Regions from separate parts of the Nonomuraea rosea genome, predicted to be linked through region 2. Evidence: riboswitches for the same ligand, from Rfam matches in the RefSeq annotation. Region 2 holds a riboswitch; each other region holds the start of a gene.
The links. Region 2 has a riboswitch for S-adenosylmethionine ahead of thrC (threonine synthase). Riboswitches for the same ligand answer to the same signal wherever they lie in the genome.

Region 1 (7,484 bases), on a different contig from region 2:
CGGCCGGGCAGAAGCCCTATCTCAACGCGATCGTGATCGCCGAGACCACGCTTGAGCCGCACACGCTGCTGGAGCGGGCGCTCAACGTCGAGGACGCCTTCGGGCGGGTCCGCGCGGAGCGCTGGGGGCCGCGTACGCTCGACATCGACCTGATCGTCGTCGGCGACGTCGTGTGCGAAGACCCCGACCTGACACTGCCGCATCCACGCGCCCACGAGCGTGCGTTCGTGCTCGTGCCCTGGTCGAAGGCCGATCCCGAGGGTGAGGTGCCCGGGCACGGCCCGGTGTCCGGCCTGCTGGAGGGGCTCGACCGGCAGGGCGTGCACCTGCGCCACGACCTGAAGCTGCAGAGGCCGGATTGACGCCGACCCGCCCGGGCCCCCTGGTCCTCATCGTCGCCCTCGTCGCGCTGCTCACGTGGGCGGTGATCAGGCCGTTCTACTCAGAGCTGCCCCTGATGCCGTGGACCGCGATCCCGACGGTGCTGCTGCTGGCGATCGGCGAGGCCTACACCGGCTGGGCGACCAAGGCCAGGATCGCCCGCAAGCCCGACACCAAGCCGGTGGAGCCGCTGGCCGTGGCCCGGCTGGCGGCGCTGGCGAAGGCGTCGGCGTACGCGGGGGCGGTGTTCGGAGGGCTGTTCGCGGGCTTCGCCCTCTACACGGTGCAGATCCTCGACCGGGAGACGCCGCGCTCGGAGTTCTTCGTCGCGACCGGGTCGTTCCTCTCGTGCGTCGCGCTGATCTGCGCGGCCCTCTACCTGGAGCACTGCTGCCGCATCCCGAAGGAGCCGGACGATCTGAAGCGCGACTAGGAGAGGTCTTCGACGGCGGGGCGCGCGGCGCTCAGCCTGTCCTGCCACATCTGCCGCTGCAGCAGGCGTAGCGCGCGGCGGATCACGTCGCTCGGCCGCTCGCCTTCCCGCATGGCGAGACGGATGATCCGCTCGTCCTCGGCGTTGGGGGCGAAGTCGATGTCAGCCATGGTCAGAGCCTACGGAACCGTCGATCCCCTCGTCCTGCTTTTGCGGGACAGGGGCGGTCCGGCGGCGGCCGAAGAGGTAGATGACCGGCAGCGTGCAGATCAGCGGTCCCAGGATGGCGATGGGCCGCTCCAGCCACCATTTGAGGTCCGGCGGGATCTTGGTGCCCAGGTTGCCGAACAGCCACCACGACAGCCCCAGGGCGATGGCCATCCCGGTCGTGTGGAACAGGAACAGCGGCAGCGCGTACCGGTTGATGAAGTCGTTGGCGCGCCGCCAGCGCGGCCGCTCCAGGACGCGTTCCATGGCCGGCCGCAGCACCTCGACCAGGCCGATCTGGAACAGCAGCAGGGCGACGATCACGAACGTGGGAGGCGCCATGTTCGACCACTTGTCACCGGGCACGCCCACCATCGAGCCGGGGTAGATGCCCGAATAGACCAGGCCGAACAGGGCGAACAACCCCGTCCACAGCAGGCCCATGTCGTAGCGCCTGGGCAGGATGACGACCCGGTCGTAGAAGAACCCGGCCTGGTGCGCCAGCCCCCAGATGATGATCATGTTGAGCCAGCCCGCCCACTCGATCCCGTAGCGGAAGCGCACCACGTCCACCACCAGGGACGCGCCGCCGAGCCAGATCAGCGCCAGCACGTCGTAGCGGCGGTGCAGCCAGAGCGCGACGGGCAGCAGCGCGATCAGCACCAGGTAGACGCCGAGGAACCACAGCGGGCTGAGCACCAGCAGCACCACCCGCCACATCCAGTCGATGTGGAGGACGGCCGTGACGACCGCTCCGATGGCGACCCAGGCTCCGGACAGGAGCAGCGCGGGTAAGGCCAGCGCACGGATGCGCCGCCAGACGAACGCGCCGATGCCGGTGCCGCGTGCCTTGGCCCGGTGCCAGGACAGCAGGTGCACGTGGCCGCCGACGTAGAAGAACAGCGGCAGGACCTGGAGCAGCCAGGTGAGTATCCACAGCCCGGAGGTGAAGCCGAGCGGGCTGGTGGGCTCGGGGCCGCTCGGCTTCCACTGCAGGATCGTGAACGCCCAGTGCCAGACCACCACCACGATCAGGCTGAGGGCGCGGAGCCAGTCGACGTACTTGTCGCGTTCGGGAGTGCTCACTTGTCGATGTCACCCACGACGAAGAACATGGAGCCGAGGATGGCCACCATGTCCGCGACCAGGTGGCCGGGCAGCATCTCCCGCAGCACCTGGATGTTGTTGTACGAGGCCGAGCGCAGCTTGAGCCGCCACGGGGTCTTGTCGCCCTTGGAGACCAGGTAGTAGCCGTTGATGCCGAGCGGGTTCTCGGTCCACGCGTACGTGTGGCCCTCCGGGACCTTGAGCACCTTCGGCAGCCGCTGGTTGATCGGCCCCTGCGGCAGCGAGCGCAGCCGCTCGGCGCAGGCCTCGGCCAGGTCGAGCGAGACCTTGAGCTGTTCGAGCAGCAGCTCGAACCGGCTGTGGCAGTCGCCCGCGCTCCGGGTGACGACCTTGACGGGCAGCTCGGGATAGGCGAGGTACGGGTCGTCGCGCCGCAGGTCGAAGTCGACGCCCGAGGCGCGGGCGATGGGGCCGCTCACGCCGTACTGCATGATCTGCTCCTGGGAGAGCACGCCGACACCCTTGGTACGGGCGACGAAGATCTCGTTGTTCAGGATGAGGTTCTCGATGTCGGGCACCCGGCGCCGGGTCTCCGCGACGGCCTCCGACACGCGGTCGAGCCAGCCGAGCGGCAGATCCTCCTTGAGCCCGCCGACGCGGTTGAACATGTAGTGCATGCGCCCGCCGGAGATCTCCTCCATCACGGCCTGGATGCGCTCGCGCTCGTTGAAGGAGTAGAACAGCGGCGTGATCGCGCCCAGCTCCAGGGGGTAGGAGCCGAGGAACATCAGGTGGTTGAGCACCCGGTTGAGCTCGGCCAGCAGCGTACGGGCCCATACGGCGCGCACCGGCGGCTCCATGCCGAGCAGCCGCTCGGCGGCCAGGACCACGCCGAGCTCGTTCGCGAACCCCGACAGCCAGTCGTGCCTGTTGGCCAGCATGATGATCTGGCGATAGTCACGCACCTCGAACAGCTTCTCCGCGCCCCGGTGCATGTAGCCGACGATCGGCTCGGCGGTGGCGATGCGCTCGCCGTCGAGCGTGAGCCGGAGCCGCAGGACCCCGTGGGTCGACGGGTGCTGCGGGCCGATGTTGAGGATCATGTCCTCGGTGGCCAGCTCTTTCGCGCCGGCTCCGATCCCGACCACGCGTTCCGTCATACGGCCATGCTGCCACCCTCACTGGTGTTGATCCAGCGCGGGGGATGGTCAAGAAATGGTGTGGAAACGCATCCCGAAGTCGGACATGGGGAGGAATATCGGGAACGGGGGGAGAAATCACCATGAAGAGAGTTGTGTTTGACATCGCGGCTCTGATCGCGCGGATCGTGACAGGCGTGATCTTCGTGACGCACGGCTGGCAGAAGTGGCAGGGTGGCCTCGGAGCCACGACGCAGCAGTTCAGGGACATGGGGATCCCGATGCCGGAGCTGGCAGCCGGGTTCTCCAGCATCGTCGAGACCGTCGGCGGCATCTTCCTCATCCTCGGACTGCTGGTGCGGCCCGTCGCCTTGCTGCTGCTGCTCAACATGCTCGGTGCGATCGCGTTCGTGCACGGTGGCAACGGGGTGCTGACCTCAAGCAACGGCTGGGAGCTGCCCGGCGCGCTGGGTGCGCTCAGCCTGTTGTTCCTGGCCCTGGGCGGGGGACGGATCGGGTTGGACGGCATCTTCCACTCGATGTTCCGCAGGCGCTCCGAACGCCGTGCGGCCGAGGACGATCTCGCGCCCTACGCTCCGAGCTCGGCGGCCGGCCGGGTCGAGCCCTCGAACGTGCGCACGACCGGGGGGCCGACGACACCCGCGGCGTCCACCGAGCCGGCCGAGCGGCCCGAGGTGCCGAGGCAGCCGTCGGATCCCAAGGCGGGCAGGCTCAACGACGAGGACATGCGGGACATCGACGCCCTGGTCGCCGACGAGCCGCCCGAGCACCGCAAACCGCCGAACCGCTGACCCGGCCGGGCCGGCGGCCTGTTTCGCGTGCTCAGCGGGAGACCAGGTCCCGGAGGGCTTCGACCAGCCGGTCCACGTGCTCCTGCGTGGTCCCGATGCCGATCGAGGCCCGGATCGCGGAGGTGGTGTCGTCGTCGCATCCGCCGTCGGCGTCCTGGGCGCCCAGCAGGTGCCGCAGGAACGGGTGGGCGCAGAACTTCCCGTCACGGACGCCGATGCCGTACTCGCTGGACAGCACCTCGGCCACCTCGCGGGCCGAGTAGCCGGCCACGGTGAACGACACGATGCCCACGCGCGGGTGATCGTCCCCCCACAGCGACAGCTCCCGCACGCCCTCGACCGAGGCCAGCCCCGACCGCAGGCGGGCGATCAGCCGCTCCTCCTCGCGGACGAGCTCGGTCCAGCCGGTGGCGCTGAGCGCGTCGCAGGCGGCGGCCAGCGCGATGGCGCCCAGCACGTTCGGGGTGCCCGCCTCGTGCCGCGGCTCGGGGTCGTCGTGCCACTCGGCGGTCTCACCCACCGACCGCACCGCGCCGCCGCCCTTGAGGTACGGCTCGCCCTCGGCCAGCCAGTCGCGGCGGCCGACCAGCACGCCGGCCCCGAACGGGGCATACAGCTTGTGCCCGGAGAAGGCCACGTAGTCCAGGCCGAGCGCGGTCAGGTTGAGCCGCCGATGCGGTACGAGCTGCGCGGCGTCCACCAGGATGCGGGCCCCATGCCGGTGCGCGATGTGGGCCAGGGCGGCGATGGGCCACAGCTCGCCGGTGACGTTCGAGGCGGCGGTGACGACCAGCAGCTTCGGCCCGTCGATCGCGGCCAGCGCCTCGTCGGCGGCGCGCACGGCCTCGCCGGGGAAGGCGGGCGCGGCCAGCCGTACGGACGCGGGCCAGGGCAGGAGCGAGGCGTGGTGCTCGGTGTCGAAGACCACGGTGGTGGTGCCCTCGGGCAGGCAGCCGGCCAGCAGGTTCGTGGCGTCGGTGGTGTTGCGGGTGAAGATCACGGCGTCGTCGGGACGCGCTCCGACGAAGGCTCTGACCGTGTGGCGTGCCTGCTCGTACCTGGCGGTGGTGAGCTGGGAGGCGTAACCCGCGCCGCGGTGGACGCTGGAGTAGGCCGGGAGCGCGGCGGCGACGGCGGCGCTGACCGGCTCCAGACAGGGGGCGCTGGCCGCGTAGTCGAGGTTGGCGTAGCCGACCAGCCTGCCGCCCTTGACCGGCACTTCGAGGTCGGCGCCGAGCACGGCGGGAATCGACCGGCCGCTCGCGGCGGGCGCGTTCGCGGGGGCCTCGGCGGCGGGCACGGAGTTGAAGATCGTCAGCGTGGACACGGCAAATCTCCTCGGGTCATCGGACCCGTGGGAGCAGCCACAGAGCCCGCGCTTGCCCGTCACACCTCGTGACGGACCAGGTCTTCACCCGGGGCACCCCGCCGCGGACGCGAGGGTTGCCGGCCAGCTAGCCGGGGCTTGTCGCTGGCACTCATGACCTACGCCAGGACTATACCAATAAGAAGCCTGTTCATCACACTGCCGCCTCAATGTCCGAAGCAAGTCCGCGAACTTATGTGCCGACTGACTCGTTGCTACCGGGAAACCCCGCCCAACCCGTCATGGAGGTGCGCAGATGCTTGACTGGGTGACCGACCCGAATATCTGGATCGGCTTCTTCACCCTTGTCGCCCTGGAGATCGTCCTGGGGATTGACAACATCATCTTCATCTCCATCCTGGCGGGCAAGCTGCCACCGGAGCAGCGGGACCGGGCGCGCGTCCTGGGCCTGGGCGCCGCGCTGATCAGCCGGTTACTCCTGCTGCTGGGGCTGTCGTGGGTGGTGCGGCTCACCGAGCCGCTCTTCGAGATCTTCAGTCACGAGATATCGGGACGTGACCTGATCCTGCTGCTCGGCGGCCTGTTCCTGCTGGCCAAGAGCGTCACCGAGATCGGCCACAGCATGGACGCGCCGGCGGACAAGGACGGCAAGCAGCAGGCCGTGACCTCCTTCACCTCCGTGATTCTGCAGATCATGGTGCTCGACGTCGTGTTCTCGCTCGACTCCGTGATCACCGCCGTCGGCATGGTCGACGAACTCGGCGTGATGGTCGCGGCCGTCGTGGTGGCGGTGCTGGTGATGTTGTTCGCCTCCGGGCCCATCAGCCGGTTCGTGGACCAGCATCCGAGCATCAAGATGCTGGCGCTGGCGTTCCTCGTGCTCATCGGCGTGGTGCTCGTCGCCGAGGGTCTCGACCAGCACATCCCCAAGGGCTACATCTATTTCGCGATGGCCTTCTCGGTCATCGTGGAGCTGCTGAACATCCGGATGCGCGGCAGGCACACCAAGCAGCCGGCGGCGGCCCCTAAACAGGACACTGAGCAGGTCCCTGAGCAGGTCTCTGAGCGGGACCCTGAGCGGGACACTTCCCCTCCTAAGATGGACTAGTGCGCTTTGATCCTTGGAATCCCGATTTCGTGGCTCACCCGTACCGGGTCTACGAGGAGCTGAGGCGCGACGCGCCCGTCAGCTACTTCGAGCCGACGGGCCAGTGGCTGATCTCCCGGCACGCCGACGTGAACGCCCTGCTCAGGGACCGCCGCCTGGGCCGGTCCTATCTGCACGTGGCCACGGACGAGGAGTTCGGCAGGGAGCCGGAGCCGGAGTTCCAGGAGCCGTTCTGGCGGGTGATCAGGGCGGGCATGCTCGACGTGGAGCCGCCGGTGCACACCAGGCTGCGCCGGCTGGTCTCCAGGGCGTTCACGCCGCGCATGGTCGAGTCGCTGCGCCCCCGGGTGCGGGCCATTGCCGGCGGCCTGGTGGACGCGTACGTGGAGCGGGGCGGCGGCGACCTGATCGCCGACGTCGCCGAGCCGCTCCCGGTGACGGTGATCGCGGAGATGCTCGGGATCCCCGAGCCCGACCGCCCCCTGCTGCGCCCCTGGTCCGCCGACATCTGCGGCATGTACGAGCTCAACCCCGCCCCCGAGGCCCAGCACACCGCGGTGCGGGCGGCGTCGGAGTTCGCCGGCTACCTCAAGTCCCTGGCCCGCGACCGCCGCGCGAACCCCGGCGACGACCTGGTCAGCGCCCTCGCCCAGATCGACGAGCTGACCGAGGACGAGCTGGTCGGCACGTGTGTCCTGCTGCTCAACGCCGGCCACGAGGCCACGGTGAACGTGACGGGCAACGGCTGGTGGTCCCTGTTCAGGAATCCGGCCGAGCTGGCCCGGCTGCGCGAGGACCGCTCGCTGCTGCCCACGGCCGTCGAGGAGCTGATGCGCTGGGACACGCCGCTGCAGATGTTCGAGCGCTGGGTGCTGGAGGACATCGAGGTCCACGGCGTGCGGATCCCGCGCGGCACGGAGGTGGCGCTGCTGTTCGGCTCGGCGAACAGGGACGAGACCGTGTTCGACGACCCGGACCGGCTCGACGTGGGCCGCGCCGACAACCCGCA
Region 2 (7,484 bases):
GGTGCGAAGGAGCAGGCCATCAAGGAGGCCTTCGGGTTCTCCGCCACCCGCTATTACCAGTTGCTCGGCGAGTTGATCGACAAGCCGGAAGCGCTCGAACAGGACCCCATGCTGGTCAAGCGACTGCGCAGGTTACGCTCCACGCGCCAGCGTGAGCGCGCGGCCAGAAGGCTTGGCATGCGTCCCTGAACGGCTGGGTACGGCAGCCGCGTGAGGAACATCCCTGGAATGGAAGCGATCTTGAGCGATCCGGCAGGCGCCGTGATCGGGCTCGACTTCGACGGAACCCTGTCGCCGATCGTGCCCGATCCCGCCACGGCCGTGATCCATCCGAAGGCGCCGGCGGTTCTCGCCGAGCTGGGCGCGCACATCCTGGCGGTGGCCATCGTCACCGGCAGGCCCGTGGCCACCGTACTGGAGCTCGGACCCGACCTGGCCGGCGTGCCAGGGCTGGTGATCCTCGGCCATTACGGCTTCGAACGCTGGGAGGACGGCCGGATCTCCGCGCCGCCGCCCCCTCCCGGCGTGCCGCGCGCGGAGGCCGAGCTGCCTCTGCTGCTCGACTCGCTCGGCCTCGTCGGAGTGTCGATCGAGGACAAGGGCCGGGCCGTGGCCGTGCACACCCGGCGCAGCCCCGACCCCGAAGGGGCCCTGGCCATGCTGCGCGAGCCGCTGGCCAAGCTGGCCGAGAAGCACGGCCTGGTGATCGAGCCCGGCCGCCTGGTGCTGGAGCTCCGGCCGCCCGGCATGGACAAGGGGCACGCGCTCAGCCTGTTCCTGGCCGAACGGGCGGCGAGGTCCGTCATGTTCGCCGGGGACGATCTCGGCGACCTGGCCGCGTTCGACGCCGTCCGCGCGTCGGGGCTGCCCGGGGTGACCGTGTGCAGCGGATCCGCCGAGGTCACGGCGCTGGCCGAGCGGGCCGACATCGTGGTGGACGGCCCCGAGGGCGTCGTCGCGCTGCTCGGCGAGCTGACGTCGGCTTTCAGCCGTTCGTGACTGATCTGCAAGCCGCGGCCCCTACGTTCGGGCGCATGTCCAAGCGATACCTTGCCGTCGCGGCCCTGGCCGCGGCCACCCTCCTCGCCGCCCCCCTGCCCGCGAACGCCGCCGGAGCCACGACCCTGACGAGCGCGGCGCCCGCGCAGCCGCTCAAGCTCAGGGGCGGGCTGACGCTCTACCTGCCGATCCGGTGGAAGGTCTACCGTGTCGGCTCCGACTGGATCCGCGTGGTCACCGGCAAGTGCGCCAAGCCGGAGAAGGGGTACGGCACTCCCGAGTGCGACAGCTTCTGGGTGCTCGGGCCGAAGGCCATCAAGCAGGGCAACGAGCTCTTCCGGCCGTACGACGGAGAAGAGCCCTTCTACCCGGCCACGGACGTGCAGCTCTGCCCGCACAACCGCAAGTGGGGCCAGGTCGTCGGCGCGGCCAGGAGCAAGGGCCTGCGCCAGGTGGGCCCCGGGCACAAGGCGGCCTACCGTGAGTGGAAGGCCACCTGCGTCTCCTACTCGGGCGGCGGGGTGAAGTCCCGCTACGTGCAGCGTGAGTGGTATCTGCCGACGACGAAGATCCTCGTCGTCGACCAGTGGAACACCCCGGGGCTCGCCGACGCGCTCAAGCACGCCGACTGGAACTGAGCACCCCGGCGACGGCCAGGCCGATGAACATCGGCACCATCAGGAAGGCCGTCCCGGTGCCGAAGCCATCGGCGAGCGCCCCGAGCGCCAGCGGCCCGACCGCCATGGCGGCGCCCGCCCAGATGGGCGAGGCCGCCGCCGCGCGGTCGGCCCGGCCGCCCGCGCCGTCGATCAGCGCGGTGAGCGCGAGCGGGAAGTGCAGGGAGACGCCGAGCCCGCTGACCACCAGCCCGGCGTAGGACAGCACCGGCTGGGTGCTCGCCCAGAAGAGCAGCCAGCCGGCCATGGTCAGCGCCAGCGCGCCCGCGAACAGCGGCACGGGCGGCAGGCGTAACGCGAGCTGCGTCCCGGCGAACCGGCCCGCGGCCATGCCCGCCATGAACGCGGTCAGCGCCGTGGCGGCCGTGGCCGTGCTCAGCCCCGTCCTGTCGGCGAACAGCTCGGCGGCCCACAGGTTGAAGGAGAACTCCAGGGCCACGCAGCAGAACAGCACGGCGCCCGCCAGGTGGAAGCGCCAGCCGGGCGCGTGCGCGATCGCCGCGACCGGGCTCGCGGCCTCCCGTGGGGACGCCCTGGTCCAGGTACGGCCCATCGTCACCGCGAGCAGCGCGCTGGCGATCGGGGTGATCAGCAGCGCGGCCCGCCAGCCGAGCGCCGTCTGGGCGACCACGCTGAGCCCGAACGTCACCGTCATGCCCACGACCACGCCGACGGCGTTGGCCTCGCTGAGCGCCGCCGGCCCGGCCGCGCCCTGATGATCGCTGAGCGCGGCCATGGAGGTGTAGAGCATCACGGAGCCGAAGCCGCCGGACAGCCCGTACCCGAGCAGGGTCAGGACCAGGGAGTCGGTGGGCAGGACCAGGAGGACGCCGGCGTTCATCCCCGCGATCCCGATCCAGCTCGTCGCCCGCCTGCCGAACCGCCTGGTGAGCAGCGGCAGCGCCAGCCCGGCCGCGATCGTGCAGAGGGCCATGGCGGTGCCGTGCAGCCCGGCCACGGTGGCCGAGGTCCGCTGGTCCGCGCGCAGGAGCGGCAGGGCGGCGCTGAGGCCGTACAGGAAGATGGCGAACGTGCCGAGCTGCAGGTAGATGAGCCACGTCGGGCGGTCTCTGACCAGCCGGACGGGCTCTGAGACCGTCGTCACCCTTGAGCTCCCGATGGTAGGCAGGACCTTTCAGGCCAGTGCGTCGAGCTGGGCCGCGAGCCACTTCTGCGGCGGCAGCGCGGTGGCCGCCGCGTGCAGCTTGTCGCGGCGCATCCGCCGCTCGTCCTCGGGCATGATCAGCGCCTCGTGCAGCGCCGCCGCCGTGCCGCTGACGTCGTAGGGGTTGACCATCAGCGCGTACGGCCCCAGCTCGGCGGCGGCCCCTGCCTCGCGCGACAGCACGAGCGCGCAGCGCGGCGACAGGACGGGACCCTCTTTGGCGACCAGGTTCATCCCGTCGCGGATGGGGTTGACCAGCAGCACGTCGGCCATCCGGTACGCGGCCAGCGAACGCGGATAGTCGTCGTTGACGTTGAGTATGAGCGGATCCCAGTCCTCGGTGGCGTATTCGTCCTCGATCTCCTGGGCGCTGCGCTGCACCGACGCGGTGTATTCGCGGTATTCGGGCAGGTCGTGCCTGCTCGGATAGGCGAACGCCAGGTGCACCACCCGCCCGTGCCACTCGGGGTGCGCGGCCAGGAACTCGCGGTAGGCCACCAGGCCGCGCACGATGTTCTTCGACAGCTCGGTGCGGTCGATGCGGACGATCAGCCGGCGGTCGCCCACCTGCTCCCTGAGCGCGGTCATGTGCGACTCGACGTCGGGCTCGCAGGCCCGCTCCCACAGCGCCGCGCCGTCCACGCCGAGGCTGTGCACGCCGATGCGGGTCGTCCTGCCCTCGTGGGTGACGCTGCGGCCGACCCGGTCGGCCTCCGCGCCCAGGAGCGCCACGCAGCAGTCCATGAACGCCTGGGCCCACCTGTCGGTGAGGAACCCGGCGTGATCGGCGCCCAGGATGCCTTCCAGGACTTCCCTGGCCACCTCGTCGGGCAGCAGGGAGAAGTATTCGGGCGGCGCCCACGGCGTGTGGCTGAAGTGGGCGATGCGCAGATCCGGCCGCTCGGCGCGGAGCATCGCCGGGGTCAGGGTCAGGTGGTAGTCCTGCACCATCACGCGGGCCTCGTGGCCGGCCTCCTCGGCCAGCGCGAGCGCGAACACGCCGTTGTAGTCGCGATAGGACTCCCACTCGCGCTGGAACTTCGTGCCGAAGTTGGGTGCGTTGGGGATGTCGTAGAGCAGGTGGTTGACGAACCACAAAGTGGAGTTGGCCACCGCGTTGTAGGCGCGGTGGAAGACGGCGGGCGGGATGTCGAGCATCCGCAAGGGGCCCGTGTCATAGCCGGCGTGGTCGATCCGGCCGCCGGGAGCCTGCCGCACCGCGCTGCGGTCACCGTCGGACAGCGCCGCGCAGACCCACAGCACGCCGTCCCCTTTGGCCACTCCCGACAACCCGGACACCAGGCCGCCACCACCGCGTTTCATGGTCAGTTCGCCGTCGTCAGAGACGGTGAAGGAGACCGGTCCTCTGTTGGAGGCCACCAGGACGCTGTTCATTCGAGCTCCCTTCGACCATAGGATCCCAGCTATGGCGCTTGATGAGCTAACCGAGGAACTCGCCCGCTCGGCCGCCGCCGGAGATCATCGCGCACTTGGCGAGCTCCTGGCGCGGATCGAGCCCGATGTGATGCGGCACTGCGCCCGGATCCTGCCCTATCACCAGGATGCGGAGGAAGCCTCTCAAGACACGTTGCTGGCCGTGGCGCGCAACATCGGGCGGTTCGAGGGACGGGCCAGGTTCAGCACGTGGCTCCACATCGTGACGGCCAACTGCGCGCGGACCACGTACAGGACGCTCAAGCGCAGGGCGGCCGAGCAGAGCTCGGACGAGCTGCCGATGCAGAAGCCCGACGCGCGGCGGGTCAGCGTGATCGCCGGCTCGCGGCTCGACCTGCTGGACGCCATGGAGGCGCTGGAGGCCGACAAGCCCGACCTGGCGCAGGCGCTCGTGCTGCGCGACATCGTCCAGCTCGACTACAACGAGGTGGCCGACCAGCTCGGCATTCCTCTCGGCACCGCTAAGTCGCGCATCCACCAAGCGCGCAAATATGTGCAAGGTGTGCTTGGTGAGGACTACCGCTGAGACTGTCCGTCTTGCATGCTGAGACGGGTGGCCGTTTCGGCCACTTGTGCGGGTAGAGTCCTTTTCGACAACTGAATATTGCTCATCCAGAGGGGTGGAGGGACCGGCCCTGCGAAGCCCCGGCAACCCTCCCGGCTTGTGACTCGCGACCTGGCGAGGCCGACCGGGACAAGGTGCCAATTCCGGTTCGCGGTCAAGGTGGCCGCGGGCGAAGATGAGGGAAGGCCTCGCTTCATGTCGCTCGACTTTGGTCCTGCTGTCGCTCTGTCCTGCCGCGAGTGCGGCACGCGTTACCCCCTGGGTCCCAGCTTCGCCTGCCAGGAGTGTTTCGGGCCGCTTGAGGCGGCCTATTCCTTTGGCGAGGTGACCCGGGCGCAGATCGAGTCGGGTCCCGCCAACATCTGGCGCTACCGCTCTCTGCTCCCCGTCCCCGCCGACGTCGCCAGTAAGCCCAATATGAACCCGGGCTGGACGAAATTGGTCAAGGCCGGAAACCTCGGCCGGGCGCTCGGCATCAAGTCCCTGTACGTGAAGGACGACTCCGGCAACCCCACCCACTCCTTCAAGGACCGGGTGGTCGCCATGGCCGTCGAGGCGGCGCGCAACTTCGGTTTCCACACGCTTTCCTGCTCCTCCACGGGCAACCTCGCGGGCGCGGTCACGGCCGCCGCCGCGCGGGCGGGGCTCGACGCGTGCGTGTTCATCCCGGCGAACCTGGAGCAGGCCAAGATCGCCATGGCCCGCGTGTTCGGCGGGAAGCTGATCGGCATCGAGGGCACCTACGACGACGTCAACAGGTTCTGCTCCGAGCTCATCGGCGACCCGCTGGGCGACAAGTGGGGATTCACCAACATCAACCTGCGGCCCTATTACGCCGAGGGCTCCAAGACGCTCGCGTACGAGATCGCCGAACAGCTCGGCTGGCGGCTGCCCGAGCAGATCATCATCCCCATCGCCTCCGGCTCCCAGCTCACGAAGATCGACAAGGGCTTCAAGGAGCTGGTGACGCTCGGCCTGGTCGAGGACACGCCTTACAAGATCTTCGGCGCGCAGGCGGCCGGGTGCTCGCCCGTGTCCACCGCGTACAAGGCGGGGCACGACGTCGTCCAGCCGGTCAAGCCGAACACCATCGCCAAGTCGCTGGCCATCGGCAACCCCGCCGACGGGCCGTACGTGCTCGACATCGCCCGCCGCACCGGAGGGGGTGTGGAGGACGTCACCGACCCGGAGATCGTGGCCGCGATCAAGCTCCTGGCCTCCACCGAGGGCATCTTCGCCGAGACGGCGGGCGGGGTCACCGTGGGCGTGCTGAAGAAGCTCACCGAGAGCGGTCAGCTCGACCCGGAGGCCGAGACCGTGGTGCTGAACACCGGTGACGGGCTCAAGACGCTCGACGCGATCAGCGACGACGCCAGGCCCACCGCCGTGATCCGGCCCTCTCTCGACGCGTTCCGCGCGACTGTCTGACAACCAGGAAAGGCGACTTAAACCATGAGCGTTTCTGTGCGGATTCCCACCATTCTGCGCACCTACACCGGGGGTATCGCGGAAGTGAGTGGCGACGGCGCGACTCTTCGTGACGTGCTTGCCAAGCTCGACTCCGACTACCCGGGGATCGGCGCGAGAATTCTTGATGAATCGGGCAAGATTCGACGTTTTGTCAACGTTTACGTTGGGGAAGAGGACGTCCGTTTCGCGGAGGGACTCGACACTCCCGCCCCTGAGGGCACTGAGATCTCCATCATCCCGGCGGTCGCCGGCGGCTGACCGCGATAGCTCGACATCTTGAAGGCGCCCCGAGTGGGCGCCTTCTCCTTTTCCCGGCCAATTCAACGTTGAACCACCTAGGTCGCGAGAAATACGTAGTTTGCGGATTGACTCTGTTGCCAAACCCCGTGCCACAGGTATGGTCGAGGGCGATCGTCTGGCTACTTTTCCGTTAAGTCATACGATTACGGGTCTCGCGGAGGAATGGGCGAGGTCTGAGAGCCCAGTAAGAGGAGTCGGAAGTGGCGCAGGGCACCGTCAAATGGTTCAACGCGGACAAGGGCTACGGCTTCATCGCGGTAGACGGTGGTAAGGATGTATTCGTCCATTACTCAGCGATCATGATGGACGGGTATCGATCTCTCGAACAGGGCCAGCGGGTCGAGTTCGAGATCACGCAAGGCCAGAAGGGGCCGCAGGCGGAGTCTGTCCGCGCGGTCTGATTCACATCACTGGTACGCACCGGCGGGACCGCGCGGCAGCGCAGTCCGTACGAGCCCGCCACACATCCTTTCGTCGACTCGAGCGCGGCGGGCCGCACTGAGCGGCCCGCCGTACTGACACCGAGTGACCTGGGCGGGAACCGGGGGCGGGTGGTCTGTCGCTTGCACTCGACAGGGTAGAGTGCTAAACAGTTCGTTGGCACTCTGTGCAGCAGAGTGCCAGCAACTCGGATCGAGACGATGGGGTCTGCCGAACGGAGATGCAGGCCCATGCCGTCGCGGGCGTCGCCTCGGTCCCGGACAAGCCACCCTGTATCTGGGAGGTCTAGCCTTATGGCAGCCAAGATGATCGCGTTTGACGAGGACGCCCGGCGCGGTCTCGAGCGCGGTATGAACCAGCTCGCCGACGCCGTCAAGGTGACCTTGGGCCCCAAGGGCCGCAACGTCGTGCT
Region 3 (7,484 bases), on a different contig from region 2:
CCGACCGTGGTATGCGTGGCCAGCTCAGGCGCGCCGCCCAGTGTCACGGCGATGTCGCTGCTGGTCCCGCCCATGTCGAACGTGACGATGGCGCCCAGCCCCGCGCTCCGCGCCAGCCGCGCCGCCGCCGCGACCCCGGCCGCGGGCCCCGACAGGACGGTCTCGATGGGGCGTTCTGCGGCGGAGCGCAGGCTCATCGAGCCGCCGTTGGACGCGCTGATGAAGATCGGGGCCGGCACGCCCAGCCCGCGCACCCGGCTCTCCAGCCGGGCGAAGTAGTCGCGCATCAGCGGCTGGATGTAGGCGTTCAGACACGCGACCAGCGCCCGCTCGTACTCGCGCACCTCGGGCCAGACGGTCGCGGAGGCCGTCACCGGCAGGCCGGGCAGCCGCTCGCGCAGACTGGCCGCGACGCCCTCCTCGAAAGCCGGATCGGTGTACCCGTGCAGGATCACGACCGCCGCCGCGTCGGCCCCGGTGGCGCGCAGCCGTGCCGCGGCCCGATCCAGGTCGGCGGCATCCGGCGTGGTCACCGGCTCGCCGCGCGGGCCCAGCCGGGCGGGCAGCTCGACGATCCGGTTGCGCGGGACGAGGGGCTCCTCCTTGCCGGCGTACAGGTCGAAGGAGGAGGGCATGCGGCTGCGGCCGATCTCCAGGATGTCCCGGTAGCCCTCGGTCACGACCAGGGCGATGCGCGCGCCGCGCCGCTGGATGACGGCGTTCAGGCCGATCGTGGTGCCGTGGGTGAGGCCCGCGACCTCCTCGGGCCGCAGCTCGGCCTGGGCGAGGATCGCCGCCAGCCCGTCCGCGACCGCCTTGGAGGGGTCGGCGGGCGTGCTCGGCTCCTTGTGGTGGATCACCAGGCCGCGCTCGGGCACGACCGCGACCAGGTCGGTGAACGTGCCCCCGACGTCGATGCCGATCCGCGCGGTCGCCCCGTCGCCGGTAGCGGTGCCTTCAGGGCCCGCCTGCGCGGTAGCCCTGCCGTCAGACGTCACAATGCCTCCGAGATGCGAGCGAACCGGTCGGCCACCACCATCACGACCACGCTCGCCGCCATGAGCAGCGTGGACACCGCGGCCATCGACGGATCGAGCTGGTACTGCACCGCCGAGAAGATCCGCAGCGGGATCGTCGTGGTGTTGGCGCCGGCCACCAGCGCCGTGACGGCGACCTCGCCCAGCGAGGTGACCGCGGCCAGGATGGCGCCCGCGAGGATGCCGGGCCGCAGCAGCGGCAGCGTCACGGTGAAGAAGACCCTGGCCCGGCCCGCGCCGAGGCTCGTCGCGGCCCGTTCGAGCGCCGGGTCGAGCTGCGCCGCGCTGACCGTGACCGCGCGCACCACGAACGGCAGCGCGACCAGCGAGTGCGCCAGCCACAGGCCGGGCACGGAGTTGATCAGCCCGATGCCGTGGAAGTAGTAGAGCAGCCCGAGCGCGATGATGATCTCCGGCACCATCAGCGGCGACAGCGCCAGCCCCTGCAGCAGCCTGCGGCCAGGGAACGAGCCCTGCGCCAGCCCGTACGCGGCGAGCGTCCCGATCACCACGGTCGTCGGCACGACCAGCAGCACGAGCAGCCCGCTCAGCCGGAACGACACCTGCCAGTCGGGCGAGCCGAGCACGTCGGCGTACCAGCGCAGCGACAGCCCCGACGGCGGGAACGCCATCGACCCCGCCGCGTTGAACGAGCTCACGACCAGCACCACCAGCGGCGCGATCAGGAACAGGAAGACGAGCGCCGCCAGCCCTCCGGCCACCAGCCGGACACCCCTGTCGTAAGCCCTGTCGTAGCCACGCTCACCCATGCAGCCGCCTCTCCCAGATCCGGAACACGCCGGCCAGCAGCGTCGTGGACACGATGGTGAGCGCCAGCAGCGCGAAGCTCAGCGCCGCCGCGACCGGATAGTCGAACACCGTCGTCACCTGGTCGTAGACCCGGATGCCCGTCAGCGGCTGGGTCACCCCGCCGACCAGCAGCGGCGTGATATAGATGCCCATGGCGAGCGCGAACACGATCAGCGCGCCGGTGACCACGCCCGGCAGGCTGAGCGGCACGGTGACACGCAGGAACGTGCGGATCGGGCCGGCGCCGAGGGTCTGCGAGGCGCGGTGCAGGTTGCGGTCCTGCCCGCCGAGCGCCGTGGTGAGCGGGATGATCGCGAACGGCAGCAGCACGTGCGTGACCGCGATCACGACCGCCGGATAGCTGGTGAGGAACTGGGCCGGTTGATCCCGCAGCCCGGAGGCCACGAGCGCCTTGTTGACCACGCCGTTCCCGGACAGCAGCACCACCCACCCGTAGGTGCGCACCACCACGCTGGTCAGCAGCGGCGAGATCACGACGACGAACAGCAGCGTGCGCAGCACCCCGGCGCGCCGCCGGGCCAGGAAGTACGCGGCCGGGTAGGCCAGCAGCACGCACAGCACCGCCACCAGCAGCGCCGTGGCCAGGGTCTGGAGGAGCGAGCCGTAGAAGTACGGCTCGGTGAACACCCGCCCGTACTGCGTCAGGGTGAACCCGGGCAGCGCCGCGTTGAAGGTGTCGACCGGGTTGAAGCTCAGCCGCAGGAGGCGTACGAGCGGCACCAGGAACAGGGCGGCGAGGAAGACGACGAGCGGCAGGACGTACGTCAGGCCGGTCCAGCGGCGCGGCGCGGCCGTCATCCGGCCCCCGTCTCCAGGACGATCACGTCGGCCGGGTCCCAGCGCGCGACGACCGGCGTGCCCGCGCCGGGCGGGTCGGCGTCCGCGCCGGTGTCGGGGACCTGCACGCTCAGCGCGCGGCCGTCGGCCAGGCGCACCTCCACGTGCCAGGCGTCGCCCGCGAAGGCCCGATAGCCGACCGTCCCGGCCACACCGTCCGTGCCTTGGGTATCCAGGCGGATGCGTTCGGGGCGGATCGCGACCACGGCCCGCTCGCCCGGCCCGGCCGGCAGCGGCCCGCAGTCCACCACGATCCCGCCGGCGTCGAGCGTGCCAGCGGGGGTGATCGTGCCCTCCAGGACGTTCGCGGCCCCGATGAACTGTGCCGTGAACCGCGTCGCCGGCCGCCGGTAGACCTCGTCGGGGGTGCCGAGATGCTCGATCTTGCCGCCGTTCATGACGGCCACCCGGTCGGAGAGGGCCAGCGCCTCCTCCTGGTCGTGGGTGACGAACACCATCGTGGTGCCGATCCGCCGCTGGATGGCGCGCAGCTCGGCCCGCATCTCCCTGCGCAGCTTGGCGTCGAGGTTGGACAGGGGCTCGTCCAGGAGCATGACGGCGGGCCGGATGGCCAGGGCGCGGGCCAGCGCCACCCGCTGCTGCTGGCCGCCGGACAGCTGGCCGGGCCGCCGCCCGGCGAACCCCTCCAGCCCGACGAGGCGCAGCGCCTCGGAGATCCGCTCGTCGCGCTCGGCCTTGCCGAGCTTGCGGACGCGCAGCCCGTACGCGACGTTGTCGGCGACGGTCATGTGCGGGAAGAGCGCGTAGTTCTGGAACACCATCCCGAGCCCGCGCCGGTACGGCGGCCGGTCCGTCACGTCGGAGCCGTCGATCACGATCCGCCCGGCGGTGGGCCGCACGAAGCCGGCGATGCAGTTGAGCAGCGTCGTCTTGCCGCAGCCGCTGGGCCCGAGAATGGACAGGAACTCGCCCTTGCGGATGGACAGCCGGTCCAGGTCGAGCACGCGGGCGCCTTCGTAGCCGGCGGCCAGCCCCTCGATCTCGACGTGCCCGGCGCCCTCCTCGGGCAACTCGATCAGCCGAAGATCTGATTCCACCGCTGCTGCCATTCGTTGAGCTTGGGGGTGGCGACCGTGTAGTCGACCCAGACGAACTTCTTGTAGACCTCGGGCCCGTGCTCGACCCACTGCTCGAAGTTGTCGTTGTACTTGATCGTGTTGTTCCCCGCCGCGTACCAGGTGCCCTCGGCGAACGGCTTCTGGTTCTCCGCCGCCGTGAGGTAGTCGAGGAACTTCATGGCCAGCTCGCTGTGCTGAGTGCCGCTGGCGATGAAGTACGAGGTCAGCGCGCCCACGGCGCCCGACTTGGGGTAGGTGAAGCTGATCGGGGAGCCCGCCTGGGCCAGGGCGAACGCGCGGCCGTCCCAGAAGGGCATGATCCAGGCGTCGCCGTTCTCGATGACGGTGGCGGCGGCGCCCGCGTTGGCGGGGAAGGCCGACACGCAGCCCTTCAGCGTCTCCAGCGTGGCGAACGCCTTGTCCACCGCCGCCGGGTCGGACAGCTTGCCGCCCTGCGAGGTGACCAGGGCCGAGAAGAACTCCAGGCCCGGGTTGTAGGTGAGCGGGGGGAGGGCGACGTGGCCGCAGTACTTCTTGTCGAAGATGTCCGACCAGTCCGCCGGGGCGGTCTTGATCTTGTCGTTGCGGTACATGAGGCCGGTCGAGCCGGTGGTCAGCGGTACGCCGTACTGCTTGCCGCCGTAGGCCGACTTCGAGCCGAGCGTCAGGTCCAGGTCCTTCCAGTGCGTCAGCCGGTCGGTCTGGAGCGGCTGGAGCAGACCCGCGGAGGCGGCGGGCAGCGACGCGTCCGGGGTGAAGGCCAGGACGTCGAACGGCGGGTTCTTGCCCCCGGCCGCGCGCAGCTTGGTGAGCCATTCGGCGTTCGCGCCGTAGACGAGGTTCACCTTCGCGCCGGTGTCGCGTTCGAACGGCTCGACGAACGATTTCTTGAACAGCTCTCCCCACGCGCCCGCGAACGCGGTCACCGTGAGCTCTTCCTGCTTCTCCCCACCCGATGTGCCGCCGCCCGTGTCCACGCCGCCGCAGGCAGCCAGCGCCAGTACGACCGCCACGCCCGCTCCCGCCAGGCGAGTGACTCCGCCCTTCATCATTACCTTTCCGTCCGAGCAGCCGGCCAAGGGCGCGGAGGGCAGGGCACGGCTCGAGAACCGCGCTTGCCGCCAGGAGCACCGTTCAGCTCGACGACCATGTCATCACCCGGGGCACCCCGCCACGGTAGGAGGGTTGCCGTCCAGCAAGCCGGGGCTTGGCACTGGACTCTTGACAAAAGCCACTATACCAGTCGGTTTTATGCCAAATCACCTTGGGTGGTTTGTTACTATTCGACACTCTCTCTATACATTAGGTCAAGCTTGGTGGTCAGCATCCTGTTGCCTACCCCAAGCGCCGCATCGCCTAATCCTCCGCCCGTCCATGCGCCGCGTCGCCCCACGCCGGGCAGGTATTTGCCGTAAAATTCATAGGGAATACATGGATTGCTGTGCCGCACGTAAAGGGAGAGTGAGCGCCGTGCCGAGCTCCGTACCGTGGCCTAGTCTCGAGCCCATGTCGATCAATGAGGACGCCCGCGAGCTCGCGGCCCTGCTCCCCACGCCCGATCGCGCGGTCGTCGCGATAGAGCCTGAGGCCGGGGGAGAGGGGCACTGGTCGGGCGCGCCCAGCGCGGTCGCCGCGGACGGGCAGATCTACCTGGCCTACCGCCTGCGCCGCCCGGTGGGTCATGGCCGCGGCTACGCGGTCGTGGTGGCCGGATCGTCGGACGGCGAGCGGTTCGAGCCGCTGGTGACGATCACTCGCGCGGAGATGGACACGGAGTCGCTGGAACGGCCCACGCTGGTGCGCACGCCCGAGGGCCGGTGGCGGCTCTACCTGAGCTGCGCCACGCAGGGGACCAAGCACTGGCGGGTGGAGGTGCTGGAGGCCGCCGGCCCGGCGGGCTTCGACCCGCGCTCGCGCAGGACCGTACTGCCCGGTGACCCGAAGACCGGCGTGAAGGACCCGGTGATCGTACGGCGGGGCGGGGTGTGGCACCTGTGGGCCTCCTGCCACCCGCTGGCCGACCCCGAGGAGGCGGACCGCATGGTGACCGACTACGCCACCAGCGCAGACGGGCTGGAGTGGACCTGGCACGGCACGGCGCTCAGCGGCCGGCCCGGCCTGTGGGACGCCAGGGGCGTGCGGATCTCGGCGGTGCGCTTCGACGGGGACCGGGTGGCGGCCTTCTACGACGGGCGGGCGAGCGCGGCGGAGAACTACGAGGAGCGCACGGGGATCGCGGTGGGCACGGATCCCGCGTCGCTGACCCCGTGCGGCGACGCCCCTGCGGCCTCCTCTCCTCACGGGGGCGGCGGGCTGCGCTACCTCGACCTCGTGGACCTGCCGGGCGGCCGGACCCGGCTCTACTACGAGTACACCCGTGCGGACGGGGCCCACGACCTGCGCACCGAGCTCCGCTGACGCACGGTGTGTTACGTCATCGGGGTGCGGCCGGGCGGCCGTTCCTGGACTGGTGCCGGCCGGGTGGCCGGCTGCCGACCAGGCCGCCCGAGCGCGTCCGCGGCCCCAGCCAGTCGCTGAAGTCCTCGCCGGTGACCTCCTGCAGGAGCAGGATGTCTTCGGTGAAGTACGGCAGGAGCCGCCGCCGCTGCTCCCAGGTCAGCGGCCGGCGGGACCTGCCCCGGTGCTGGAGCAGGTTCTCGATGGGCCGGGCCAGCGGGGCGGGCAGCCGCCGGCGTACCGACGAGAGCATCCGGTGCCGGGGGTTCGCCTCGGGGTGCGCCGTGACGTTCTCCTTCGGCAGGTCGGTGAGCAGGCCCTGCCGTACGCCGAGGAAGCCGCAGATCCGGTCGAGCGTCTCGGCGGGCCGGTCGACGAGGTCCCGGTAACGGAAGATCAGCACCTGTTCGCGGGGGAACAGCGTGAACAGGTGGGCTAACTGCTCCCCATAGCGGCCGAGCCCGACATAGTGCCAGAAGTGCGCCCATCCGGCGGCGATCCGGTGTGGCTCCTCCGCGCAGGCGCGTACGACGTCGTCCAGGGGTTCGAGCCCGGCCGACCACAGGTGCGTCCAGTTGGAGTGGGCGCGCTCGACGGGGTCGCGCAGGATCACGATCAGCCTGGCGTCCGGGACGGCGGCCCGGATACGCCGCTGCGCGTCGAGGTCGTACAGGTAGAACGGGGTGGCCTCGCCCGTCAGGGCACCGGCCGGGGCGGCGGCGAACAGGGCCTCGTAGTCCGGGCGCCGCCAGATGTGCTCGCGGTAGGTCTCGGCGTCGCCCGGGCCGCCTGTGGTGGGCGGCGGGCCGTCGGTGAGGAAGTGCTTGGGCTCCTTGACCGGTGACATGAACAGGTCCGGGTGTAACTGCAGGGCGGCGTGGAGCGCTGTCGTGCCTGACTTGGGCACGCCGACGATCAAGAAATCCGGCAGGGACATGGTCGTCCTCTCGAGCGAGACAGCCAATATCCCAATTACCTACCAAATATATCGATAATGCAACCCCGCAGCACCCGCCCACCAGAACCACCCGCTCCCTTGAGCACCGCCCGGGGCCCCTAAGCGCCAACCCTCCGGGCCCTGAACGGCGGCGTCAGGACGTGAACCGGCCGAAACGGCGATGTCAGGACGTGAACCGGCCGAAACGGCGATGTCAGGACGTGAACCGGCCGAAACGGCGGCGTCAGGGCGTGAACCGGCCGAGCAACTCTTCCGCGGCGGCGAAAGCCGCGACCACGTCGGCGG

Region 1: linked by a shared signal. The riboswitch ahead of ABEA43_RS12320 (aminotransferase class V-fold PLP-dependent enzyme) and the one ahead of thrC (threonine synthase) in region 2 are both predicted to bind S-adenosylmethionine.
Region 3: linked by a shared signal. The riboswitch ahead of ABEA43_RS27220 (ABC transporter substrate-binding protein) and the one ahead of thrC (threonine synthase) in region 2 are both predicted to bind S-adenosylmethionine.

What each region holds. Positions count from the first base shown of each region.
Region 1 is NZ_BAABDQ010000004.1:280,499-287,982, forward strand. Features, by position in the region: gene folK (2-amino-4-hydroxy-6-hydroxymethyldihydropteridine diphosphokinase) at 1-362, shown strand, start outside; gene ABEA43_RS12295 (DUF3180 domain-containing protein) at 359-814, shown strand; gene ABEA43_RS12300 (hypothetical protein) at 811-984, opposite strand; gene ABEA43_RS12305 (acyltransferase family protein) at 977-2,107, opposite strand; gene ABEA43_RS12310 (NADH-quinone oxidoreductase subunit D) at 2,104-3,249, opposite strand; gene ABEA43_RS12315 (DoxX family protein) at 3,372-4,040, shown strand; gene ABEA43_RS12320 (aminotransferase class V-fold PLP-dependent enzyme) at 4,072-5,367, opposite strand; SAM riboswitch class IV at 5,411-5,526, opposite strand; gene ABEA43_RS12325 (TerC family protein) at 5,663-6,475, shown strand; gene ABEA43_RS12330 (cytochrome P450) at 6,475-7,484, shown strand, end outside.
Region 2 is NZ_BAABDQ010000077.1:42-7,525, reverse strand. Features, by position in the region: gene ABEA43_RS65935 (DUF3263 domain-containing protein) at 1-189, shown strand, start outside; gene otsB (trehalose-phosphatase) at 229-999, shown strand; gene ABEA43_RS65925 (hypothetical protein) at 1,035-1,637, shown strand; gene ABEA43_RS65920 (MFS transporter) at 1,615-2,781, opposite strand; gene ABEA43_RS65915 (alpha,alpha-trehalose-phosphate synthase (UDP-forming)) at 2,812-4,236, opposite strand; gene ABEA43_RS65910 (RNA polymerase sigma factor) at 4,268-4,822, shown strand; SAM riboswitch class I at 4,902-5,043, shown strand; gene thrC (threonine synthase) at 5,057-6,289, shown strand; gene ABEA43_RS65900 (MoaD/ThiS family protein) at 6,314-6,589, shown strand; gene ABEA43_RS65895 (cold-shock protein) at 6,832-7,032, shown strand.
Region 3 is NZ_BAABDQ010000012.1:173,424-180,907, forward strand. Features, by position in the region: gene ABEA43_RS27200 (hydantoinase/oxoprolinase family protein) at 1-998, opposite strand, end outside; gene ABEA43_RS27205 (ABC transporter permease) at 995-1,807, opposite strand; gene ABEA43_RS27210 (ABC transporter permease) at 1,800-2,666, opposite strand; gene ABEA43_RS27215 (ABC transporter ATP-binding protein) at 2,663-3,763, opposite strand; gene ABEA43_RS27220 (ABC transporter substrate-binding protein) at 3,742-4,797, opposite strand; SAM riboswitch class IV at 4,891-5,011, opposite strand; gene ABEA43_RS27225 (hypothetical protein) at 5,291-6,202, shown strand; gene ABEA43_RS27230 (sulfotransferase family protein) at 6,219-7,178, opposite strand; gene ABEA43_RS27235 (NAD(P)H-dependent flavin oxidoreductase) at 7,423-7,484, opposite strand, start outside.